Regions from separate parts of the Actinoplanes sp. NPDC051494 genome, predicted to be linked through region 2. Evidence: riboswitches for the same ligand, from Rfam matches in the RefSeq annotation. Region 2 holds a riboswitch; the other holds the start of a gene.
The links. A riboswitch is a leader RNA that binds a small molecule or an ion and turns the genes downstream of it on or off. The one in region 2 is predicted to bind cyclic di-AMP.

Region 1 (7,798 bases), on a different contig from region 2:
CTTGTGCGTCGCCAGGGAGATCAGCACGACATCGCCGACCGCGGGCCGCTCGGGCACCGGCCGGCCGGTGAGCTTCGCGGTCGCCGCGAGCGAGGCCGCCAGGGCACCGAACGCGCCCATCGTCATGACGTATCCGTCGAGGGGGCGGTGTTCGTGGGGCGCGTACTGCCGCCGCAGCCGGTCGAGCCGGCCGCGCAACGAGGGAAGCATGGGGGGTCCCTTCAGTTTTTACAGTGCCTGGGTCAGCCGATGGGGGTCGACCTCCCGGCCCGGATGCCGGGCCAGGTACTCCGTCTCCAGCTCGGCCGTGCGCCGCAGGTGCGTGCTGAGCGCCGCGTCGGGGCCGTGGCGCAGGGTGTCCAGCCGGGTGCGGTGCAGACTGCCGAGTTCGCGCATGATGTCCTCGTCGGCGAGGCCGGCCGGATCGATGCCGGTCGCGGTGCCGAGGAGATCATCGGCGTCGGGTTCGCGCATGATCTCTCCTTCCCCAAGGGCCCGCGGCTGCTCTCGGCCGGGGCCGCTTGCTGCAACCGTTGCCCGTGCGGTCGGTCGCCAAACCCACGCCGGTACGCTCGACGGCATGAGAGGGCTGTGGACCCCGGCGTGGATCGCACGTCACGTGTTCGCGGTCGTGCTGATCGTGAGCTTCCTCGGGCTGGGCTGGTGGCAATTCAGCCGCGCCACCGAGGGCAACGCCCTGAGCTGGGGCTACACATTCGAGTGGCCGGTCTTCGCGCTGTTCGTCGGATTCATCTGGTTCCGCGAGGTCCAGCAGGAGCTCCGGAGCGGCCGGCCGGCCGCCGGGGACGAGCCGGCCGAGGAGATCGAGACCGCCGACGCGGAGCGCGTGACGATCCGCCGCCCCGTGCGCGTCTCCACCGCCCAGCGGACGCCGGCCGAGGAAGACCCCGAGCTGGCCGCGTACAACGACTATCTGGCCTGGCTGAACGCCCACCCCGGCGCGCGGCCCGGCGACTACCCCGGATACAAGAAGGCAACACCCAGTAACTAAGGACGTGGATCGTGCAGGGAGCCCTCACCCGTTACCGGATCATCGCCTGGATCGTCGGGGTGGTCCTCATCGCCCTGGTGATCGTCGGCATGCCGATGAAGTACATCGGCCACAACGACACGGTGGTCGCCACGATCGGGCCGTTCCATGGGTTCCTCTATATGGTCTATCTGGTGGCGGCGTTCGACCTGAGCCGGCGGGCCGGCTGGCCGTTGAAGCGGATGCTGCTGGTGATGCTGGCCGGCACGATTCCGTTCTTCTCGTTCTGGGCGGAGCGGGTGGTCACCCGTAAATGGATCCCGGAGGCCCTGAACGCGGAACCCGCGATGGCAGAATAAGCGAAAAGTAACGGCTGAAACGCGCTCCGTTATCAGGATCATTCGAATAAAAGTGATAATTGGCGCAAGTCACTCTTCGGGCTCTTGTTTTAATGTGGATCGCCGCTAAGTTGATGCGGTTGGTCCGGTCCGCAGCCACGCCCTCGGTGGCACCGGCCAGCGCCGCCGAATCGCACAGGGCACCGCGACCACCCCGTCCCCCGGGGTCCGCGTCCGTCCTGCCGCGAACCGGGGACCCACCGAGCAGCATCCGGGGTGAATCCGCGCAAGCGGTAGGGCCTTCTTCCCGCCCGAATCCGTCAGCTAACCCGGTAGGCGGCTCAGCGGAAGAGAGGCCGTGCACCGTTGCGACACGCCCGCATGAGGCTACGCACCCTGGTGGTCGCCGCATTAGCGATCGCCATCACCGGTTCCATCGCGCCGGCAGCCGCGCACGCGGAACCCTCGTCCAGTGACATCACCAAGAAGATCACCAAGGCGTCGGACGAGCTCGAGGACATCGTCGAGTCGTACAACAAGATGAAGATCAGCCTGGACAAGACGAAGGCCGAGGAGAAGAAACTCGCCGAGTCGCTCGGGCCCGCGAAGGAAGCACTCGCGGACGCCGGGGACCAGATGAAGCTCATCGCGTCGTCGGCCTACAAGACCGGCAAGGTCGGCACGATGAACGTCGTCCTCGAAGGCAGCTCGAACCTGATGGACCGCATGTCGATCCTGGAGCAGATGTCCCGGACCCGGCAGCGCGACATCGACACCTACACGGCCACGACGCAGGATTACAGCGAGCGTCAGGCCGCGTTGAAGTCGACCCAGGACAAGCAGGCCGCCGAGGTCAGGGAACTCTCCGATCGCAAGAAGAAGATCGAGGGGAACCTCAAGGAGCTGTACGCCATGCGCAAGGCGGCGTACGGCCGGGAGACCGAGAAGGCCACCAAGTACACCGGCTCGGTGCCGAACATCGCGGGCTCCGCCGGCACGGCGGTCTCGTTCGCGTACGGCGCCATCGGGCTCATGTACGAGTACGGTTCCGGCGGCCCGAACACCTACGACTGCTCGGGGCTGACCTCGGCGGCGTGGGCCGCGGCGGGCAAGTCGCTGCCGCACAACGCGGCGGCTCAGTACAGCGCCACCTCCCGGGTCTCCCGTTCCGAGCTGAAGCCGGGTGACCTCGTCTTCTACCGCAGTCTCGCGCACGTGGGGCTCTACGTGGGTGACGGCATGATCATCGACGCGTCGCACGCCGGCGCCCCGGTGAAGAAACGGACGATCAACATCATGACCCCGTACGCGTACGGGCGAGTGGGCTGATCCTTCGCACCAACGGGTAACGGCCGGCCTCCCGCGAGGGAGTGCCGGCCGTTGTCAGATACGGAACAGGCCGGCACCCCTGTCGGGGCACCGGCCTTTGTGGTCGGTCGAGAGGTCAGGCGGCCTGCAGGCCCTCGGCCCGGGCCAGCTCACGCAGCCGGCCGAGCGCCTGAATCTCGAGCTGGCGGATGCGCTCGCGGGAGAGCGAGAAACGCGACGCCACCTCGGTCAGCGAGTGCTCGCGACCGTCCTCGAGGCCGTACCGGGCCCGCATGATGCCCGCGGACCGGTCGTCGAGGTGGTTGAGCAGGCCCTCGATGCGCTGACGCTCCAGCGCGGTGAGCACGATCTCCTCCGGCGACGGCGCGTCGCTGTCGGCGACCAGGTCGCCGAGGTTCGTGTCGCCGTCGTCGCCCACCGGGGTGTCCAGGGAAACGGTGTCCTGGGCCCAGCGGGTGAGCTCGGTGACGCGCTCGACGGTCACGCCCAGGGCGGCGGCGACCTGCGCGGGCTCCGGGTCGGCGCCGAGCTCACGGACGAGCTGGCGGGTGACGTTGCGCATCCGGTTGACGTCCTCGACGAGGTGCACGGGCAGGCGCACGGTGCGCTCCTGCTGCGCGATCGCCCGGCTGATCGCCTGGCGGACCCACCACGTCGCGTACGTCGAGAACTTGTAGCCGCGCTCGTAGTCGAACTTCTCGACGGCGCGGACCAGGCCGGTGTTGCCCTCCTGGATGAGGTCGAGCATCGGCATGCCGGACCGGACGTAGCGGCGGGCGATGGAGACGACCAGGCGCAGGTTGGCCCGGATGAACAGGTCTTTCGACTTCTTGCCGTCGACGACCAGCCGCTCCAGTTCCTCCCGGCTCACACCGCGACGGACCTCACCGGTGTCGAGCAGGTGCTCGGCGTAGAGGCCGGCCTCGATTGCCTTGGAGAGCTCGACCTCCCTGGCAGCGTCCAGTAGCGGCGTCCGGGAGATTTCGTGCAGGTAGACTCCGACGAGGTCGCGCTCTTCGGCAACCTGATCGGTCCTCATCACGGTGCTCTTCTCCACGTTGCCCACGGTCCCCTCATTGCCTTCACTAACCCTGTTACGGGCAATACCTGCGTCCATCAGCCCTCCCCGTAACGTCCGCAGTTCGTGCATTGCGGTGCTGACACCTACACAACAAGTGATGTGCTGCGCTGATTCCGTCTGGTGAGTTGAAAGTGTCACGAGTGTCTGAGTGCCACCTGAGAGCCCGTTGCATCTTTTCTGAGGGCTCTCCCCGACTGTCACGGTCGGAAGACATTCGGAGCCACACCCCGGGTCGGATGCGTCGGACAAACGGATACCCCGGGTCTGTTACATGACACCATCAGCCCTTCATTCGTCACAGCGACGGGCATCACGGCCAACCTTGCGACGCTCGTCACCACCCAGTACGGCCAGGTAGCCGCTGGGGTTCATGTGCTGCATCGACAGGTTGCCGCCGGGCATGAAACAAAACCTCGCGGTAAAAGCGCGCGGAGGCCGTACGGATCGGGACCACCTGCCACGATGCGGCACATCGCGCCGCAGTTCACTAACCCGCACGGGTGACTCCCCGCATGGGTGACGGCCGCCGCGGGGTGCGTTCCATGACCACCTCCACGGTGACGTAGAACACAGCCTTACCGTGGGCCCATGACAGATCAGAGCGTGCTCGTGACGGGTGCCACCGGTGGGCTGGGTGGGGCCGTCGTGCGACTGCTCCGGGATTCCGGCCGGCGCGTGGTCGCCCCGGTGCGCCCCGGAACCCTCGACCGGCTCCCTGCGGGCGTGCTCGGTGTAGAGGCGGATCTCACAGTGCCGGCGGACGTGACCGCGGCCACGGAGTTCGCCGCGAGCGACCCCTCGGCACCGCTGACCGCCCTCGTCAACCTCGTCGGCGGGTTCGCGATGGGCGGCAAGGTGCACGAGACCCCGATCGACGACTTCGAGGCGATCCTGCGGCTCAACCTGCGTCCCACGTACCTCATGACCGCCGCCGCCCTGCCGCACCTCGTCACGGCCGGCGGCGGCTCGGTCGTGTTCGTGTCGTCGCGGGCGGCACTCGCCCCGTTCCCCGGAGCGGCCGGATACGTCACCGCCAAGGCCGCCGTGCTGGCGTTCGCCGACGCGGTCGCGGTCGAGTACAAGAAGCAGGGGGTACGGGCGAACACCGTGCTGCCCAGCGTCATCGACACCTCGGTCAACCGGGCCGGGCAGCCCGGCGCCGACACCTCGCACTGGGTCACCCCGGACGAGATCGCGACGGTGATCGGCTTCCTGGTGAGTGACGCCTCCGCCCCCACCAGCGGCGCCCGGATCCCGGTGTACGGACGGGCCTAGAAACCCTCGGCGAGCTGGTAGGTGAGGGCCGTGGCCGCCGCGACCACCGTCGCGGTGGCCACCAGCAGGGGGCGCGCCCGGGTCAGCAGATCCGCCGACCGGGCCACGGCCGGCAGGTGGGCGAGCATGTCGGCCTGGACCTGCTCCGGGGTGCCGTTCGCGTCGATCACCACGAAGCGGGGGAATTCTGGCAGGGCGCGGTAGGCGGCGGTGGCGGCCCGGAGGTAATCCATCTCCTCGTGGTCGTAGCCACGGCGTTCGATCCGGTCGTAGGCGATCGCCGGGTCGACCGCCAGCAGGAACGTCACGTCCGGCTCCGGGAACAGCCCGTAGGCCAGCCGCGCCCAGAACTCCGAACGGGAGGAACGGGCCCGGATGCTGGCGAACTGACACACCGCGTAACGGTCCATGACGGCCGTCTCGCCGGTGAACCAGCGGCGCACGAGGGTGCGCAGGATCGCGAGCCAGCGCAGCACCGCCTCGACGAAGAGCATCGGGCGGCGGCCGAGCAGGGCGTCACCGTCGGCGCGGCCCAGGGCGGTCGCGAGCCGGCCGAACCAGCGGCGGCCGCCGGCGTTGCGGCGGTAGACGGCCGGGAGTCCACGGTCGGCGAGAGCGTCCGCGAGCAGGTGGGCCTGCGTCGTCTTGCCGGAGCCGTCGATGCCGACGAGTGCGACGGTGCGAGGCACGCGCAACGGGGTGGAGCTGGGGCGGTGGCGAACCGGACCGGGGACCATACCCACCGACAGTAGCGCGGGTTGTCACTAAGCGTTCTCGTGTGGGCCGCGCTCAGGCCGTACAAAATAGGTCTAAGCAGTGGCCTCACGGGGTAGACGTTCAAGTCTGTAACCGGACACCGACTGTCACACAGGGAGATCGCCATGCCGCATCGGGCGGACGAGGGCCTGGTCATCACGCTCAAGAGGGTCGCCGCCGCGCTGAAACAGTCGGAGATCCCGTTCGCGCTCGGCGGCAGCTTCGCGGTCTACGCGCACGGCGGGCACTCCAGCGATCACGATGTCGACTTCGTGATCCGCGAGCAGGACAAGGAACGCGCGCTGGAAGAACTCGCCGCGGTGGGCTTCGAGGTGGAGCAGCCGCCGGAGGACTGGCTGGTCAAGGTGTTCGACGAGGGCCGGATGGTGGACCTGATCTACCGCCCGGTGGAGTCGCCGGTCACCGATGCCACGCTGCGGGACACCTCGATGCTGTCGGTCGAGGCGATCAAGATGCCGGTGCTGTCGGCGACCCAGCTGATGATCCACAAGCTGCTCAGTTACAGCCAGCATTACTGCGACTTCGCCACCGGGCTGCCGGTCGCCCGCTCGCTGCGCGAGCAGATCGACTGGGTCCGGGTGCGCGAGGAGACCGCCAAGTCACCGTACGCGGAAGCGTTCCTGATGCTGCTGGACCGCCTCGACGTGGTCCCGCAGGTCGAGAGCGTCCGTATGACCGTGGGGGGATGAGATGGCAGCACAGCTCGACGAGTACGACCAGGCCGCGATCCAGCGGCTGCTGACCGAGAACGGATCGGTGTCCGAGCAGGGCATCACCGTGCAGCGCCGCGAGCATCTGCTGGTGCTAGGCGGCGAGGTGGAGAGCACCGAGCGCCGCGACGAGATCTGCCGGCAGATCACGGCGAACTTCCCGGACGTGGAGATCGTGTGCGACATCGGCATCGTGCGCGCCACGGCCCCCAGCGAGGTGGAGGAGATCTCATGATCCGGATCGCCGCCGTGGGCGACGTCCACGTCGACAAGGACGTCCTGGGCCGCTACCGGCCCGCCCTCGACCAGTTGCCGGGCGTCGCCGACGCGCTGCTGATCGCCGGTGACCTGACCCGGCACGGCACCGTCGACGAGGCGAAGTGCATGGCCGAGGAATTCGGTGGGCTGGCGGTGCCGGTCGTGGTGGTGCTCGGCAACCACGATCATCAGAGCGACCAGCAGTCGCAGGTCACCGACGTGCTCCGGGATGCCGGCCTGACCGTGCTGGAGGGTGAGGGCACCGTCCTGACGATCAACGGGCACCGGCTCGGCATCGCCGGTGCCAAGGGCTTCGGCGGCGGGTTCGCCGGGGCCTGCGCCAGTTCGTTCGGCGAGCGCGAGATGAAGAACTTCGTCGGCACCAGTGAGGCCGCGGCGGAGAAGCTCGGCGCGGCCCTGCGCGGGCTCGAGGGATGCGACGCGCTGGTGGCACTGACGCACTACGCGCCGGTGCCCGAGACGCTGACCGGTGAGCCGCTGGAGATCTACCCGTTCCTGGGGTCGTACCTGCTCGGTCAGGCCATCGACTCGGCGCCGACCGCGCTGGCCCTGCACGGGCACGCGCACCACGGCAGCGAACGTGGGCGCACCCCGGGCGGGGTGCCGGTGCGCAACGTCGCCCACCCCGTGATCAAGCAGGCGTACAACGTCTACCAGCTGCTCTCGGAAGACGTGGATGCCGGGCTAGTGTCCGTTTGATCCGCTTCGCACGGAAGCCCTGTCCCCCGTACGGGACAGGGCTTCCGTCGTTTGTGGAATTTCTCGGTGGTGTGGCGTGCATTACAGGTTTTCGATTTCTGCCGGTCGGGTATCTGCTGGTCATGACACTTCTGCTTTGGATCCTCGCCGTTATCCTCGTCGTCGCCGGCATCCTCGCGCTGTTCCGCCGCCAGATCCTCTGGGGTGCCGTCCTCATCATCGTCGGCCTGCTCGTCGGCCCTGGTGGAGTCAGCATCTTCAGTTAACCCACCGGCAGTACCCCAACCGGGGCTGCCGTGTGGCTATCTCTCGCAGGTAG
Region 2 (7,798 bases):
CCGACATCGCCATGTACGAGGCGAAGGAGCGTGGCGAGGGTGGCTACCAGCGGTACCGGCCGGGTTCGGAGGCCCGTGGCGCCGAACGGCACCGGATCACCGAGGCGCTGTCCGCCGCGCTGGAGCGTCAGGAGTTCCTGCTGCACTACCAGCCGGTGGTGAGCCTGCCCGACGGCCGGCTCACCGGGGTGGAGGCCCTGGTGCGCTGGATGCACCCGAAGCGTGGGCTGCTCAGCCCGGCCGACTTCATCCCCGGCGCCGAGATGACCGGCATGATCGTGCCGCTCGGCACCTGGGTGCTGCGCGAGGCCTGCCGGCAGGCGGCGGCCTGGGTCACCGAGCTCGGCCCGGAGGCGCCCGGCACGATGGCGGTCAACGTGTCGGCCCGCCAGCTGCAGAACACCGACTTCGCCGACGAGGTCGCCGCCGCCCTGCGCGACAGCGGCCTGGAACCTCGCCGGCTGACCATCGAGATCACCGAGTCAACCGCGATCGGCGGCGGGACGACCCACGAGACGCTGCGGGCGTTGCACGCGATGGGCGTACGGCTGTCGCTGGACGATTTCGGCACCGGCGCGTCCACGCTCAGCCTGCTGGCGAACTGCCCGGTGGACCAGATCAAGCTGGACCGCTCGTTCGCCCCGGTGCCCGGACCCGACGCCATCGCCGGCGCGGTGCTGCAGCTGGCGCGGGCGATGGGCGTCGAGGCGGTCGCGGAGGGGGTGGAGACCTCGGCGCAGGCGGAGAAGCTGGTCGACCTTGGCTATGTACGGGCCCAGGGCTTCCATTTCGCCCGCCCGATGACCGCCGAGCTGATCACCGTGGGGATCACTGAGCCGGCGAGCCCGCTCGCAGCGCAGCGGTAACCGAGGCGGACAGCTTCTCCAGGTAGTCGTCGTCGATCGGGGTCCGCAGCACGGCCAGCCGCCAGTACAGCGGCCCGAGCATCAGGTCGACGGCCATCTCGGGATCGGTGCCCGCGGGCAGCTCGCCGCGGGCGACGGCCTGGCCGACGATCGTCTCGCCGACCGCGCGCTGGTGCTTGCTGAGCGCTTTGTTCAGGGTTTCGGCGATCTTCGGGTTCCGGGCGGCCTCGGCCATCAGGTCCGGGATGATCTGAGAGGCGATGCGGTGCTGCAACGCCTTGCTCACGATGAACGTCAATAGTTGGAGGTCCGACTCGAAGCTTCCGGTGTCGGGCATGGGCACGCTACGCTCCGCCACGCCGGAAACGATCTCGAGCACCATCTCCAGTTTGTTGCTCCACCGGCGATAGACGGCCGTCTTGCCGACCCCGGCCCGGCGCGCCACCGCCTCGATGGAGAGTCGGCCGTAACCGACCTCGGCGAGTTCGTGCATGACGGCGTTCCGGATCGCCGCGGTGATGTCACCGCGGAGCACCGCCGCTCCGGCGGGTGCGCGTTTCGTGGCTGCCACGGCAAGAAACTATACGCGACGACGCAACGGTTGCGTTGCGACGTCCGGTCAGATAAATTCTTCCCTGACGTCGATACGCTGTCGTTCTGACGCGGCACACTTACTACTGTGTTCCCGCGCAAGTCACCCAGGTCCCTGCCCCCGGACGGACCGACCAGATCGGAGCGCCACCCCATGTCACAGACGGCGGTCGCCGATTCCGACACCAGCATCCCCCTGAGCGAGCTGGCCCGTCGGCACGGCCTGGGAGTGGCGGGCAGACTGCCCACGCTGCCCGAATACACCCGCAAACTTTGGTCGTACAGGCACTTCATCGCCTATTACGCCAACGCCAAGGTCACCTCGTCGCTGGGCAAGACCCGGCTCGGCGCGATCTGGCAGGTGCTGACACCGCTGATCAACGCCGCGGTGTATTACGTGATCTTCGGCAAGATCCTCGACACCCAGCGCGGCATCGAGAACTTCGTCGCGTACCTCTGCATCGGTGTCTTCATCTTCGGCTTCACCCAGTCGACGGTGCAGGCCGGCATCCAGGCGATCAGCGGCAACCTCGGGCTGATCCGGGCGCTGCACTTCCCCCGCGCCGCGCTGCCGCTCGCGATCACCACCGTCGAGATCCGCAACATGATGGTCTCGATGGTCGTGCTGATGGCGATCGTGCTGGGCTTCGGCGAGCCGATCACCCTGCAGTGGCTGCTCGTGGTGCCGATCTTCCTGCTCCAGTCGGTGTTCAACGCCGGCCTCGCGATGTTCGTCGCCCGGCTCGGCTCCAAGGTCGCCGACTTCAAGCAGCTGATCCCGTTCATCATGCGCTTCTGGATGTACGGCTCAGCGGTGCTCTACCCGGTCACCAAGTTCTCCGAGGCCGACTTCCTGCAGCAGAACAAGTGGCTGCTCAACGTCGTCGAGGCGAACCCGCTGCTGGTCTTCATCGAGCTGATGCGCCACGCGCTGCTCGAGGAGGTCCACCTGGCGTCCGCACCCTGGGTGCTCTGGGTCGAGGCCATCAGCTGGACCCTGGTCGCCGGGATCGGCGGATACATCTACTTCTGGCGCGGAGAGAAGGGCTACGGCCGTGGCTGACGAGCGCGAACCCACCGTCATCGTCGACGACGCCCACGTCGTCTACCGGGTGCAGCAGGCCGGCGGCGCCTCCAGCCCGCTGGCCGGCTTCAAACGGATCGTCACCGGCACCAAGCCCGCCACGCTGCGCGAGGTGCATGCGATCAAGGGGGTCAGCTTCGTCGCGTACAAGGGCGAGGCGATCGGCCTGATCGGCACCAACGGCTCCGGCAAGTCGACACTGCTGCGGGCGATCGCCGGCCTGCTCCCGGTGGAGCGCGGCGCGATCTTCGCCTCCGGTCAGCCGTCGCTGCTCGGTGTCAACGCGGCGCTGATGAACGACCTGCCCGGCGAGCGCAACGTGGTGCTCGGCTGCCTCGCGATGGGGATGTCCCCGGCCGAGGTGAAGCCCAAGGTCAAGGAGATCATCGACTTCTCCGGGATCAACGAGCGCGGCGACTTCAGCTCGCTGCCGATGCGGACGTACTCCTCCGGCATGGCGGCCCGGCTGCGCTTCTCGATCTCCGCGGCCAAGAAGCACGACGTGCTGCTGATCGACGAGGCGCTGGCCACCGGTGATGCGAAGTTCCGCAAGCGCAGCGAGCAGCGGGTCCGCGACCTGCGCGCCGAGGCCGGCACGGTCTTCCTGGTCAGCCACAGCGAGCAGTCGATCCGGGACACCTGTGAGCGCTCGATCTGGCTGGAGTCCGGCCTGATCCGCGCGGACGGCCCGACCGACCAGGTCATGAAGGAATACGAGGCGTACGTCAAGAAGTGAGAAAAGGGGGCGGCCGGTGGCCGCCCCCTTTCCCTTCGCTGTGACCTATCTCATAGATAGGTGCACGTGGTTCGTGTGGTCGCTGGACGGGTCGCCGTTACCTCCGGAGTACGCCTTCCAGCCACTGCTCGGCAACCAGATCCGGTTGAACCAGATCACGTACAACACCCCGAGCCGGCTCGAGTTGTCGATGAAATAGTCGGCCAGGTTGTTGCCGTACGTCTTGCTGCTGCCGGTGGCCACCCCGCCGAAGCCGGTCTTGTCGGCGGCGAAGTCGCAGGCCCGTCCCTTGGGGTGCTCACCGCTGTTCTGGGTGCGGAAGCAGGCCACGAAGCGGGTGAAGCCGGCCGCCTGCGCCTGCTTCATCGCGTGCAGGGTGCGCGGGGTGATGCAGCCACCCGAGGTCGGATCGTCGATGCTGCACGACTCCGACACCAGCGAACCGTCGGAGTTGCGGGGCGCCGACTCGGCCGTCGAACTGTTGCCCGCCGGGCTGCTGCCGGTCTCGGCGACCGCTTTCGCCGCGTTGGCGGCGGCAACCTTGGCGTTGTGCGTCTTCAACGCGTTCTCGGCCTGCGTCTTGCGCTTGGCCATGACCGTGACCTGCGCCTGCTGCTTGCGGATCTCGACGTCGATCGCGGTCTTCGCCTGCTCCTGCTGGGTCTTCGCGTCCTTGAGGTCCCGGACCGCGCGGTCCTGCTTGACCGCGATCGTCTCCAGCGTCTCCGCCCGGTCCATCATCGTGCCGGTCGACGACGCGGTGAGCAGCGCGCCCATCGGCCCCAGCCGGCCCCGCTGGTACGACTGCCGGACGATGTCGTCCAGTGCCGCCTGCCGCGGGCCGAGCTCGGTATCGAGCTCCTTGAGCTTGGTGACCAGCGTCTGCTGCCGCTTCCTGGAACCCTCGAGCGTCTCCTGGGCCTCCACGAAGCCCTTCGAGGCGTCCTCGAGCTGATCGGTCAGCGACTTGGAACCGCCCTCGCCGTCGTCACCGGAATCCCCCGGCGCGGCCAGCGGTGGCGGCGCGGCGAAGGCCGCGCCCGGACCGGCCAGCGCCAGTCCGGTGGTCGCGACGAGCAGCGCCAGAACGGTCGCTAATCGCCTGCGGACAGGGTCGACCCTCAACGTACGTTCCTTCCGTCGGCCGCCGACCGAGTTAGCTGACGGGTTCGGGACGGAAGTGGCCCCTACCGCTGATAAGGGTCAGCGGATTCACCCCAATTACCTGGTGGGTCCCCGGCTCGCCTCGCGGCGATTAGGCGGCGGCTCCGTGATGGAACCGTGACGAACACTACCCATCGATTTCCAGTATTGACAGTCGTCGTACTCAGCGCGGTCGTGCGAACACATTCCGTGAAATGACTACGGAGAGAATGCAACGACTCACTTTGATGTGCCGTTACGGGCCCTGACCTGCGTCAGCCCAACGAGTGGTCACGTAAAGTCGTTGCGCCGTAACAGTTTTGCCGGGGTCGCGAGCACTGAAGGGCCGACGGAGTTCAGGTAAGCTTTCCGCCGGTCGTGCCAAGAAGGTGCCGCCCCAAAGGCGCCGGCGGACCACCGCTCAATCGTCACGCGACGAACCGGGGAACCACCAGGTAATTGGGGTGAATCCGCTGACCCCCATCAGCGGTAGGGATCGCTTCCGTCCCGAACCCGTCAGCTAACTCGGTAGGCGGCAACGTGGAAGGAACATGGATGACGGCACGACCCAGCCGGTGGCTCGTTCTCGCCCTGGCCTCGCTAGTCGCGGTGACCATGGTCGTCACGCCCGGCGCACCCGCTAGCGCCGCCCCGGGCGGGGAGACCACCGCGGACGACGGCGACGACAACCCGCAACTCAACGACCTGCTCGACAGCACCGGCCGGCGATACATGCAGGCCAAGACCGCGGTCAAGAAGTCGACCAAGGCCCAGGCCACCCTCACCGTGCAGGTGAAGGCCGCCGAGGACAAGCGCGACGCCCTGCTGCCCCAGGTGGGCGCGGTCGCCGCCCAGCAGTACCGCACCGGCGGCGTGACCACGATGGGCTTCCTGCTCAACGCGAGCTCCCCCGGCCTGTTCCTGGACAAGGCCATCTCCCTCGAGGAGATCAACTCCAGGAACGACCACAAGCTGCACGAACTCGACGAGGCCATCAACGAGGTCGCCACCAAGAAGGCGCAGCTCGACCAAGAGGTCAAGTCGCAGAAGCAGAACCTCGTCGCGATGGAGAAGCAGAAGAAGTCGGCCGAGAAGGCCCTCAACCTCGTCGGCGGCGACACGGTCACCGGCGGCTTCGTCAACGCCAAGAGCGACGAGGCGGCCCCGGCCCCCCGCGACGCGGACGGCGACTTCGCCGGCGAATCCTGCAGCGTCACCGACCCGACGACCAGCGGCTGCATCACGGCCCGGACCTTGCATATGTACAAAGAAGTGAAGAAGGCCGGATTCAATCGGTTTGTCGGATGTCACCGCAACGGCGGGCCGTTCGAACATCCCAAGGGCCGGGCCTGCGACTGGTCCCTGCAGAAGTCGGGGTTCGCGCCGTGGCACAACCAGGACACCCGTGAGTACGGCAACAACCTCATGGCGTTCCTCGTTCGTAACGCGGACAACCTGGGCATTCTGTACGTCATCTGGAACAAGATGATCTGGTTCCCGGTCACCGGGTGGAAGTCTTATCACGGGCCCAGTGATCACACCGACCACGTGCACGTGTCGATGCTCTAGGCGTCTCTTCGTGTGCTGACCCGGCCCCTGCTTCGCTTGCTTGCTCGCGGAGTGGGGGCCGGGCTGTTTCACCCTGGGTCAGCGGTTGTCGCCGCTGCCGGACAGGCGGCCTCGGGTTTGGCGGCTGGCCAGTTTGGCCAGGTTGGTGGTGGCTATGTCGTCCAGGGACAGGTCCAGGTAGTCGGCCAGGACGGCTACGTACCAGAGGACGTCGCCCAGTTCTTTGGCTATGCCGGCCCGGTCCAGTCGGGATTCGTCGCTGTCTTGGTCCCGGACCCACTTCTTGAACTTCTCGGCCACCTCGCCGGACTCGCCGACCAGGCCGAGCACCAGGTGCAGCAGCTCGTTACGGCGGTCTCGCGGGGCGGCGGTGCGCAGAGCGCCCCGCTGGTAGTCGTCCAGGTCCATGGCGGATCATTATGGCCGACCACGACCTTCTCGTGAACGAAGTTGCTGTGGACGGCGGGATCGCCCGGATCAGGGCCAAGATCGTAGCTTTACCTTCGACGGAACGGGCCGTGCTCGGCCCTCCGCTGACCGAGCGGGAATTGTCAGGCTTCGAGGATCAGCTCGGTGTCCGGCTACCGGCGGAGTTCCGCGAGTTCGTCACCCAGATCGGCCACGGCGGGTCCGGGCCGCAATATGGCCTATTGCCCATGGCGACGTGGCTCCGCCCGGTCGCGGGTTTCTCCGGGGCGATCACGGTCGTCCACGGCGGGTGCAGTGACTACACCCTGCTCGTGGTCAGCGGTCCTGACCGGGGGCGGCTCGTCGAGGTCAACGCCGATGGGTGCTTCGCGCCGCGTTTTTACTCCGACCCCGGCTTTCTTGCCTGGTACGAGCGGTGGCTGGATTTTGTGCTCACCGGTCACCGTGATCTGACCTGGTTCCCGAACCAGATGGCGGGCGACGAGGCTGCGCTGGTGGCGACGCTGCGTGAGGATCCGCTGGCGGCCCGGCGGCGTGCTGCGGCCTGCACGTTCATCACGTATCCGGCGCCGGGTGCGGGGCTGCCCGAGGTGCTGGTCGGGGCGTTGTCGACGGAACCGGATGCGGCCGTCCGGGAGATGATCCTGCGGGCGCTGGCCGCCCAGGGCGAACGCGGCCGTGACCTGCTGTCCGCCGCGCTCACCGACCGCGAGGCCGGCGTGCGGTCGCTCGCGGCCGTCCTCATGTCTCCCCGCGCCCTCTGGGGAGAGCTTCCCCCGCACCGGCGGCGGGTCCTCGGCGACCATCTGCGGGCCGAGCCGGACCCGGCGGTGCGGGAAACCATCGTGCTGCTGCTCGGTCAAGCGCGCTGAGGGCCGTCGGCGGCCGGTATTGTCGGGCCATGTCCGGCCCTGGAGATGTGCCACCGGAGATCCTCGACCGGCTGCGACCGATCTGCGGGGACCTGCCGGAGACGTACGAGGAACCGGCCTGGATCGGCGTCCGCTGGCGGATCCGCAAGCGGACGTTCGCCCATGTCTACGTGCCCGACCCCGCGCGTCACAAGGTCTACGCCCAGCACCTGGTCGACGGCATGTCGCCGACCATGATGACGTTCCGCGTGCCCGCCGACGACCTCTTGGGCCTGACCGCCGGCGACGGACCGTTCTTCCGCGCCGACTGGGGCCGCAACGTCGCCGGCGCCCGGCTCGGCGACGACACCGACTGGACCGAGATCGCCGAACTCCTCACCGACAGCTACTGCGAGATGGCCCCGAGGTTCTTGGCCACCCGCGCGGCCGGCCGATAGACCAGCTCCTGCGTGTGACCGTCCAGCGTGCGGCTCTCCAGCAGCTCGAGGTCGAAATCCCCCGCACCCCC

Region 1: linked by a shared signal. The riboswitch ahead of ACIA6A_RS32490 (C40 family peptidase) and the one ahead of ACIA6A_RS22565 (coiled-coil domain-containing protein) in region 2 are both predicted to bind cyclic di-AMP.

Annotation. Positions count from the first base shown of each region.
Region 1 is NZ_JBITDZ010000011.1:284,617-292,414, reverse strand. Features, by position in the region: gene ACIA6A_RS32510 (DUF1360 domain-containing protein) at 1-210, opposite strand, end outside; gene ACIA6A_RS32505 (DUF6158 family protein) at 229-474, opposite strand; gene ACIA6A_RS32500 (hypothetical protein) at 581-1,012, shown strand; gene ACIA6A_RS32495 (DUF3817 domain-containing protein) at 1,024-1,350, shown strand; cyclic di-AMP (ydaO/yuaA leader) riboswitch at 1,555-1,683, shown strand; gene ACIA6A_RS32490 (C40 family peptidase) at 1,711-2,658, shown strand; gene ACIA6A_RS32485 (RNA polymerase sigma factor RpoD/SigA) at 2,774-3,775, opposite strand; gene ACIA6A_RS32480 (SDR family NAD(P)-dependent oxidoreductase) at 4,328-5,014, shown strand; gene ACIA6A_RS32475 (dTMP kinase) at 5,011-5,751, opposite strand; gene ACIA6A_RS32470 (nucleotidyltransferase family protein) at 5,896-6,480, shown strand; gene ACIA6A_RS32465 (hypothetical protein) at 6,482-6,736, shown strand; gene ACIA6A_RS32460 (metallophosphoesterase) at 6,733-7,479, shown strand; gene ACIA6A_RS32455 (GPGG-motif small membrane protein) at 7,602-7,745, shown strand.
Region 2 is NZ_JBITDZ010000006.1:210,850-218,647, reverse strand. Features, by position in the region: gene ACIA6A_RS22590 (putative bifunctional diguanylate cyclase/phosphodiesterase) at 1-866, shown strand, start outside; gene ACIA6A_RS22585 (TetR/AcrR family transcriptional regulator) at 829-1,437, opposite strand; gene ACIA6A_RS22580 (ABC transporter permease) at 1,612-2,520, shown strand; gene ACIA6A_RS22575 (ABC transporter ATP-binding protein) at 2,513-3,277, shown strand; gene ACIA6A_RS22570 (coiled-coil domain-containing protein) at 3,323-4,402, opposite strand; cyclic di-AMP (ydaO/yuaA leader) riboswitch at 4,407-4,549, opposite strand; cyclic di-AMP (ydaO/yuaA leader) riboswitch at 4,829-4,970, shown strand; gene ACIA6A_RS22565 (coiled-coil domain-containing protein) at 4,976-5,989, shown strand; gene ACIA6A_RS22560 (nucleoside triphosphate pyrophosphohydrolase family protein) at 6,068-6,397, opposite strand; gene ACIA6A_RS22555 (SMI1/KNR4 family protein) at 6,430-7,290, shown strand; gene ACIA6A_RS22550 (MmcQ/YjbR family DNA-binding protein) at 7,320-7,727, shown strand; gene ACIA6A_RS22545 (dihydrofolate reductase family protein) at 7,676-7,798, opposite strand, start outside.